2 regions of the Enterococcus malodoratus genome follow, and region 1 is predicted to be linked to the other one. Evidence: riboswitches for the same ligand, from Rfam matches in the RefSeq annotation. Region 1 holds a riboswitch; the other holds the start of a gene.
What was found. A riboswitch is a leader RNA that binds a small molecule or an ion and turns the genes downstream of it on or off. The one in region 1 is predicted to bind FMN.

Region 1 (4,321 bases):
CATATGAAAGTGATGATCATTACCAGCTTTTTTGTTATTACAATGAAAATTCTGATAATGTGCAAGGTGTAATTGGCATCAGCAAATTAGAAGATCAAGAAATCGTACTTCATGACATCAGTTTAAATCCTTCGTATCGCGGCGAGGGTATTAGTATTGTAATGATGGATGAATTACAGGCGCTGTATCCAGATCAAAAAATTATTGGTACACCTGCGACTTCTGCTTTTTTGGCAAAATGGCAGGAACATAAGCGAGGGTAATATGGAAGCAATCAGTTTGAAATTAGATGTTTTTGAAGGGCCGCTGGATTTGTTACTTCACCTTATCCAACAGTTAGAGATCGATATTTATGATATTCCTATTGCGGAAGTTACGGAACAGTACATGAATTTTATTCATACTATGAAGACACTGGAGCTGGAAGTGGCGGGAGAGTATTTGGTAATGGCGGCAACACTGATGTCGATTAAAAGTCAAATGCTTTTGCCGAAACCGGAGCTGGAGTTTGATTATGATGATGAAGAAGGCGAAGATCCGCGTGAAGCTTTGGTTCAGCAACTTTTAGAATATCGAAAATATAAGTATGCGGCGACTGTTTTGTCAGAAAAGGAACAAGAGCGTAGTTTGTTTTATACGAAAGCGCCAATGGATCTGACTGATTATGAAGAAGAAATTCTGCCGCTGCCCAAAAATCAATTGAATACGATTGACCTTTTTTTGGCGTTACATGATGTTTTACAACGTAAGAAACGAAACCAGACGATTGAGACGACGGTTTCTGCTGAAACGATTACTGTCGATCAAAAGGTAAATGAAATTAGTCAACGATTAGTAAGATTATCTGAGAATGAAGGCTTATCATTGGAGTCTTTTTTTGTGGATTATACGAAGGACGAAATGATTACAACCTTCATGGCATTGTTAGAATTAATGAAAAAAGGTCAAGCTTTGGCAATTCAGAAAGAGACCTGTGCACCAATCTTGATTTTTAAAGGAGTCATTATATGAATCAATTGAGTCAAATCGAGGCTATGCTTTTTGTGGTAGGTGAAGAAGGGATTAGTTTGGAAGAATTATCCTTTACGCTGAGACGCCCAATGCCGGAGATTTATCAGAGTATTAATAATTTAAAGGAATCTTATGAGAAGGATGAAAATTCAGCATTGACTCTTTTAGAAGTAGGAAACCATTTTGTTTTGAGTACTAAAAAGGAGTTTGCCCCCTTACTAAAGGAATTTGCTCGTTCTCCTATGGCTAACCGTTTAAGTCAGGCAGCACTTGAAACGCTCTCTATCATAGCTTACAAACAGCCTGTGACGCGATCTGAGATTGATGAATTACGAGGAGTTCAATCAAGTGGAGCTGTTCAGACATTAGTGGCTCGACAATTAATTGAGGAAAAGGGGCGCGTTGATGGTCCGGGCCGTGCAATTTTGTATGGAACTAGTAATTATTTTATGGATTACTTTGGACTGAAGGATTTAGAAGAGTTGCCAGATGTTCAAAAAATGGAAGAAGATTTAGCGGATGAAGACGAATCATTAGATTTGTTTTACGATCGATTTAAAGAAGAGGATGGTCAATAAATGGAGAGATTACAAAAAGTTATCGCGCAAGCGGGAATCGCGTCGCGACGCAAATCCGAAGAGTATATCACTGGTGGAAGAGTAAAAGTGAATGGTGAACTCGTAAAAGAGTTAGGGACAAAAGTTGGCAAGAAAGATATCGTAGAAGTTGATGGTGTCCCCATCTATCAAGAAGAACCTGTGCACTATCTCTTTTATAAACCACGCGGTGTGATCTCAGCAGTTTCTGATGACAAAAATCGTAAAGTTGTGACAGATTATTTTACGGCGGTTTCTGAACGAATTTATCCAGTAGGGAGATTGGATTATGATACGTCCGGTATTCTGATTTTGACAAATGATGGTGATTTTTCACAACGATTAGCCCATCCGAAACATCAAATCGACAAGGTTTATGTTGCAAAAGTTAAAGGTTATGCGGAAAAAAGAAATCTTTTACCCTTAACAAGAGGAATTAGAATTGAGGGTAAAAAGACTGCGCCCGCGCGGTTTGAAATTCTTTCGACGGACAAGAAGGCTGAGACAAGTATTGTTGAGTTAACTATTCACGAAGGCCGCAATCATCAAGTGAAAAACATGTTGGCGGCGGTTGGACTGCCTGTTCAAAAATTGAAGCGAGAACGTTACGGGGATTTGACTTTACAAGGTCTGCGTCCAGGTGAATACCGACGTCTGAACTCAAAAGAGATCAACGGTTTGCTAAATCAATCTAGGTAGCAAAATCATTTACTTGTTTTTTGATAGTAAAATTGTTATAGTAGTTTTACAATAAAAAATAATTTAAGGTTCGTCTTCAGGGGCAGGGTGAGAATCCCGACCGGCGGTGATAGTCCGCGAACTGCGTAAGCAGCCGAATCGGTGTAATTCCGATACCGACAGTACAGTCTGGATAAAGAAGATAGAGCTTATTTGAGTGAGACTATATTCAAGTAACTCTATGCTTTTTCTGAAGCATAGAGTTTTTTTGTGGAAAAGTTTAATTCAAATAGTTCGATGAAGATGATTCCGAAACGGAGGATTTCAGATGAAGAACTTACGATTACAAAAAATGACAGCAGTAGCAGTGGCCGCGGCAATGGGATTGATTTTACAATTTATCGCTTTTCCGATTGTCCCAATGTTTCCCTTTTTAAAATTGGATTTTAGCGATATTCCAGTTCTGATCAACATGTTTATCTTTGGACCGTTGACAGGAGTAGCAACTGCTTTTATACGTTCATTGTTACATCTAACTATGAGCGGCTTTTCTCTAGATAATATGATCGGAGATTTTGCCAGCTTTTTTGCCTCAACTTTATATACCCTGCCAATTTTTCTACTATTTAGAAAAAGGACGGCTTCAAAACGAGTCTTGGGCCTTGGGTTAGGCATTTTGGCAATGACACTATTTATGAGTGTGGCGAATTACTTTGTTATCACACCTCTTTATTTGAAGGCTTTTGGTCTTTCGGCCGGACAAATGTTAGGTATGGGATTAGGACGTTACATTTTGGTTGGAATTGTACCTTTTAATATTCTTAAAGGAATAATAGTTAGTGTTGTTTTCTTAGTTTTACATGCTAAGTTGCTACCGTGGTTATCGAAAAAGACAATGACCTCTCAGCATCATTCAATTTAATAATCAAAAAATCTCAGACAAAACGTCTGAGATTTTTTTTGTTCATGTATGTTATTATGAGTTTTGAAACAATATAGCATGAGAGGGGCACCGTTTTGCCGCCTGGATAACTTCCGGCTGCTGTTCTATGGGAATAAATTCATGAATTGCATCTGGTTCTCCCACGAAAAGAACAAGCCCATCATCTGTATAATCAAAAATTTCTGGCGCAATCGTTTGGCATAAACCACAAGCGATACAACGTTCAGGAATGATTTCGCATTTCATTTTTTCACCTACCACAGGAGATTTTACTATGACTTTTTTTATTTTAACGTTATTTCAGACTGGCTACAAGTTAAGAACCTCAACTTTATATCATTTATTAGTAGGAAAAAGAACCAGTTCGGTCTTACTTCATGGTTTCTTTTTTAAAAATTTGGCTTATTTGGGTTCGCTACCTAATCTGAAAGAAGATACCTTCCAAAAGGAGCTGCAACGATTAGTTAACAATCAACTAATTGCGGTTGAAGACGGTTTTGGTGAATTAACCACAAGAGGTAAAGAATTACTGGAAGAAGATTCTTTCGACTTGAGTGGTTTAAATAATTTGCGCTTCGGTCGAACGCGAGAAGACTCTTGGCAAATGATTCTTTTTGCTGTACAAGTCGTTAGTTATCTTTCATTTGGTGAGAAAAACTATCTTCCTATTGAGAATCGTCCCTACTCTTTACAACAAGTTAAAAAGTGGCTTGCACAGGCAGAGTCAGATTTAGTAGTGCGATTTCAACACGAATTAACGACTATTCTTCAGCGATTACCGGATGAAACGGCTGATTTTTTAGCTAATCAATTTTCCGGTCTTGGTTTTCAAGGAAAAATCACTTTTCAATTATTGCTAGAAAAATGGCAGACAGAGCCGTGGAACATACTTTATCGACAAAACGCGATTGATCTGTTTTTAGCGCAAGTTGAAGGTGAGCAATTGTCAGAGTTATTGTTTGCCTTAGATCAACAAAATATCAATCAAAGTATGCTAAAGACAAAAGAATTCTTTTTAGCTGGTAAAACTGTGAGCGAAATTATGAACTTACGTCATTTAAAACAAGGGACAATCAATGATCATTTTATCGAG
Region 2 (4,321 bases), on a different contig from region 1:
TTTTGAAAGAACCAAGTGCTCTCGTTGCTGCGAATCCTCAAACAATGTCAATTCGAATTCGCCGTATTCTGTCGGTAATTGAACGGTAATTGGGTCTTGTTCCGTAAAATAATTCGCCAGCTCTTCGACCGTGATCAGCGGCATTTCCCACTGCTCCGCTAATTCTTCCAATTGCGGACGCCGCGCCATTGAGCCGTCGTCATTTAAAATTTCACAAATATAGGCGGCTTCACTTTGATTGGTCAATTTGGCCAAATCTAGAGCTGCTTCGGTGTGTCCCCTTCTCTCCAATACTCCACCAGCTTTTCCGATCAGCGGAAAAATGTGTCCAGGTTTGTTGAAATCCGCCCCCTGTGTCTGCGGATCTGCCAATGCCTGAATCGTCTGCGCGCGTTCACCTGCCGAAATTCCTGTCGTCGTTGAACGATGATCCACACTTACAGTAAAAGCTGTGCCAAAGCTGTCCGTATTTCTTTCGACCATCTCAGAAAGCTGCAGGTGCTGGGCAACCTTTTCGGAAATCGGTGCGCAGATCAGTCCTCTGGCGTGCTTCGTCATGAAATTCACCGTGGCCGTGGTCGCTACGTTCGCGATCCCGACTAAATCCCCTTCGGCTTCCCGATCATCATCGTCTGCTACGATCACCAGCTGTCCTTTTCGTAAGTGTTCGATTGCTGCATCTATACTATTTTTACTCATAAGGCTGTTCCTTTCTTTGGGCTTTGACATATTTACCTAACAAATCCGTCTCGATATTTACTAACTCGCCACGATTCAATTTCCCTAGATTGGTCTGATCCTTCGAATGAGGAATCAAACCAACTGAGAAACGGCGCGCGTTTGCTCCTGTCACAGTCAAACTGACACCATTGATCGCGATGGAGCCGTGAGGAATGATCTCGCCCACCAACTCCTGCGGGTAGTCAAAGGTCAGAATCAATGCATTCTCCAATACTCTTTTTTCTGCCAATCTAGTCGTCGTATCCGCATGCCCTGCGACAAAGTGCCCTTCTATGCGGCCGTTGAAAGCTAAAGCACGTTCAAGGTTTACCTCGTCAGCGATTTTCGCTTTGGAAAAGGTCGTTCGCTGATAAGTTTCCGGCATGATCTCAACGGTAAATGTTTGCTCCGTTTTTTTCACAGCCGTCAGACAAACCCCATTGATCGCCATACTATCTCCCACTTTGTAATCCACCAATAAATCGCTTGAGGCCTGGCAAGTCAGTAAAATCGTTCGGCCGCTAGAAACGAGCCGGGTAATTTTTCCGGTTTCTTGAATGAGTCCCGTAAACATTCTATCCTCTCCTTCCCGTGATTCTTAGATCCTCGCCAAAGGTTTCAATCGCAATAGTTTTTATCGCCGTCACCTGCTCTGTCCTCCGCGAGCTAGTAAAACTCGCAGTCCCATCACCGCCAATAATTTTCGGCGTCAAATAGGTAATCAGCTCATCCCAATAACCGCTAGCCAGGAAAGCATCGTGAATCTTCGCTCCCCCTTCAACATAAACAGATTGGATCGTCCGACTAAATAATTCCGAGACAACCACGGGAATTGTTAGCGCTTTTTCACAGATAACCTCTACATGCTTCGGCACATCAGCTTTTTGCATGTTCTCAGTAAAAATCAGCACCGGACTGCTTCCGTCATGAAAAATAGTCAGTTCTTTATGACTCAGAGTCTCTCCTTTTCGGTCTAAAATTATTCGATAAGGCGGAAAGGCGGTGGATTTCGTTGTTCCCAGCGATGGGTTATCGATCAGCGCTGTGTTGCTCCCAATCAAAATCGCTTGATAATCGCCGCGTTCTTCATGAACTTTTTCCGATGCTTCCGCTCCAGTTAAAGCCGTTCTTTGACCGGCCAAAGCAATTTTCCCATCAAGCGAAATCGCCTGTTTCAACGTAATAAAAGGACGCTGATGCTCATAATAAAAATTATAGTGTCCGTTCAATTTTTGGACCTTTTTTTCCAAAATCCCGGTGATCACCTCGATTCCATGATCCTCCAAAAACTGTTTGCCTTTGCCAGCAACTAAAGGATTCGGATCGAGCTGGCCGATCACCACCCGTTTGATTCCGCTTTGTAAAATGGCCTGCGTACAAGGCGGTTGTTTCCCATAATGATTACACGGTTCCAGTGTCACATAGATCGTTGAGTTGAATAGTTTTTCGGGAGTTTTACATGAATGGATCGCATTTTTCTCTGCATGAGGCTCTCCATAAGCTAGATGTCCGCCTCTTGCAATGACCTGATTATCGTTTACAATGACTGCGCCAACTAATGGATTGGTAAAATTTTTACCCTTTCCCTTCAGCGCCTCATCAATCGCGAGCTCCATGTACTTTTCATGCATCCAATCTCCTCCTTTCCAAACAAAAAGACCCCGTGTAAGCACATACACGAGGCCGTAACAGACAAACTCAAAGAAATGATGACAAAAAAAGTGTACACTTTCCCCATCCATTTCCTGATAAGTTTTTCTTCTCCCATCCAGACTTTAACTGTCGGTTCCAGATTCTCACTGGATCAACCGCAAATATGCGGGTCACGGACTTCAAGGCACGCCTTGTCACCGTCGGTCGGGAATTACACCCTGCCCCGAAGATTACTATTCAATTCACCAAAAATACTACTATTCTTTTTTTGAGGCGTCAACAGAAGAATTTTTAAAATAACAATCGTATACCACGCTTTTTAAATTTTTCCTGAACGATTATTCCCACAAAACTCTCGAAAATTTGCTGAAAAATCCGCAAGTACCCGAAGCTATAGGGCTAAGCAGTGCTGTTGTCCGAAAAATAAACAATGAACTAATGTAACCTTTTTTATTTTAAAAACGCTCAAAGCAGATTAATGCTTTGAGCGCTCTTTTTTGGTGTCACTATATCTAATGCGTAAGGACTTTTAATAACAAAAAACACTTATTTTTCTGCTCTTTCAAGCGAGTCAGCCGCTTCCTTAAGTACTTCTCGGTTACCATCGAAACGACTACGATGTGTCGATGCATGGATTTCCAAGTAATTCTTTTCCGTTTCTAAAACATACATCAATGTCTTGAATTTTTGTCCTTCTCTATCCATTTCAACCACAAATTCAACACCTGACATACCCGCCTTTCCCACCGTGTTTCCTTGCTCAACCATGTTATCTCCTAAAGATTCAATGCCTTTAATAAATGCATTTTGGTAAGCCATAAAGTTTTCAAAATCTCCATGATCACTTATAAAAATATTCACCCCTTCTTTGCTCGAGCTGGCAAAGAAATCAGACTTTTCATCTACTCTTTTTTCCCAGCCCTTTGGCAACGTATAATGGAAAATCTCCCCATTTTCTGCCACCACATCCACTACTTCTCTTTTTTCTATTTTCCGTTTACTTTCTTGTACCATTTGAGATTTCTGGGTTTCTTCAGTAGCTCCCGAATCTTCAGTCGCACACCCGTCACCTACCAACAATAATAATCCCAATACAACTAACTTCTTTATCATATTTTCTCCTTTATAGGTTATTCATAATAGCTCCCGCTTCATCAATGGTTTGGTCTAACACCATCCTGTCAAAAGTTTCTTAACTAATAAAAACCTTCAACTGGAACAAATTTCCGCCTAGCTCATGCTCCACGAAATGATCATTATATTCTGGAGATATTTCTAAGTATGTTTCCTTCGTACAGTTATATCTACATTTTTACTCTAAAAAAGAACCGGACAATTTTACTTTTAGATTTAGTAGTTAAGAAATCGGATGGGAGTACGGTCAAAATGAAGAAGAAGACTCCGATAATATAATTTAAATACACAAAAAGAATATCTGCCCCCGATTGATAAGAGAAATAAATAAGAAATATATAAAGAAAAAATCCCATTGAAGCAAATATCGTTGATACTAAAGACACGATCCACAACACTAAAACACCTCGTCCCCTAAAGCCAACATCTCGGCATCGTCTAGTAAACAAGGCCATGCTTGGAATAAAAAAGATTAATAAATATATGACCAGTGCGACCATCATCAACATCATCAAATTATTCGTTCCGTAATCCAGAGCCTGTTCATCATCTATACCCTGAAGGAGCATGCTTGTCATACTTACAAATTGATAAACGAGAACAGGAATCGAAAGAAGTGAGAGGATTAAAAAACCTACCATAACCCACCAATACCCCGCTCTAGTTGTTCTGCCTTTAAAATCGAAATAACCAGTAAAGAATTGCTTAATTGCTGCAGGAAAACTTACATAACAAATATCCTTATTAATCTTTATCAACACAAGAACTCCTTTAATCGTTCACTTTAATCAACTGATTTGATTATATCGATAGT

Region 2: linked by a shared signal. The riboswitch ahead of ribD (bifunctional diaminohydroxyphosphoribosylaminopyrimidine deaminase/5-amino-6-(5-phosphoribosylamino)uracil reductase RibD) and the one ahead of PGP85_RS03690 (ECF transporter S component) in region 1 are both predicted to bind FMN.

The regions. Positions count from the first base shown of each region.
Region 1 is NZ_JAQDPG010000002.1:70,577-74,897, forward strand. Features, by position in the region: gene PGP85_RS03670 (GNAT family N-acetyltransferase) at 1-263, shown strand, start outside; gene PGP85_RS03675 (segregation/condensation protein A) at 265-1,011, shown strand; gene scpB (SMC-Scp complex subunit ScpB) at 1,008-1,589, shown strand; gene PGP85_RS03685 (pseudouridine synthase) at 1,590-2,306, shown strand; FMN riboswitch at 2,375-2,493, shown strand; gene PGP85_RS03690 (ECF transporter S component) at 2,614-3,207, shown strand; gene PGP85_RS03695 (ferredoxin) at 3,262-3,474, opposite strand; gene PGP85_RS03700 (helix-turn-helix domain-containing protein) at 3,503-4,321, shown strand, end outside.
Region 2 is NZ_JAQDPG010000001.1:116,623-120,943, reverse strand. Features, by position in the region: gene ribA (GTP cyclohydrolase II) at 1-729, opposite strand, end outside; gene PGP85_RS00620 (riboflavin synthase) at 692-1,294, opposite strand; gene ribD (bifunctional diaminohydroxyphosphoribosylaminopyrimidine deaminase/5-amino-6-(5-phosphoribosylamino)uracil reductase RibD) at 1,296-2,351, opposite strand; FMN riboswitch at 2,473-2,608, opposite strand; gene PGP85_RS00610 (hypothetical protein) at 2,920-3,486, opposite strand; gene PGP85_RS00605 (DUF805 domain-containing protein) at 3,678-4,268, opposite strand; gene PGP85_RS00600 (hypothetical protein) at 4,292-4,321, opposite strand, start outside.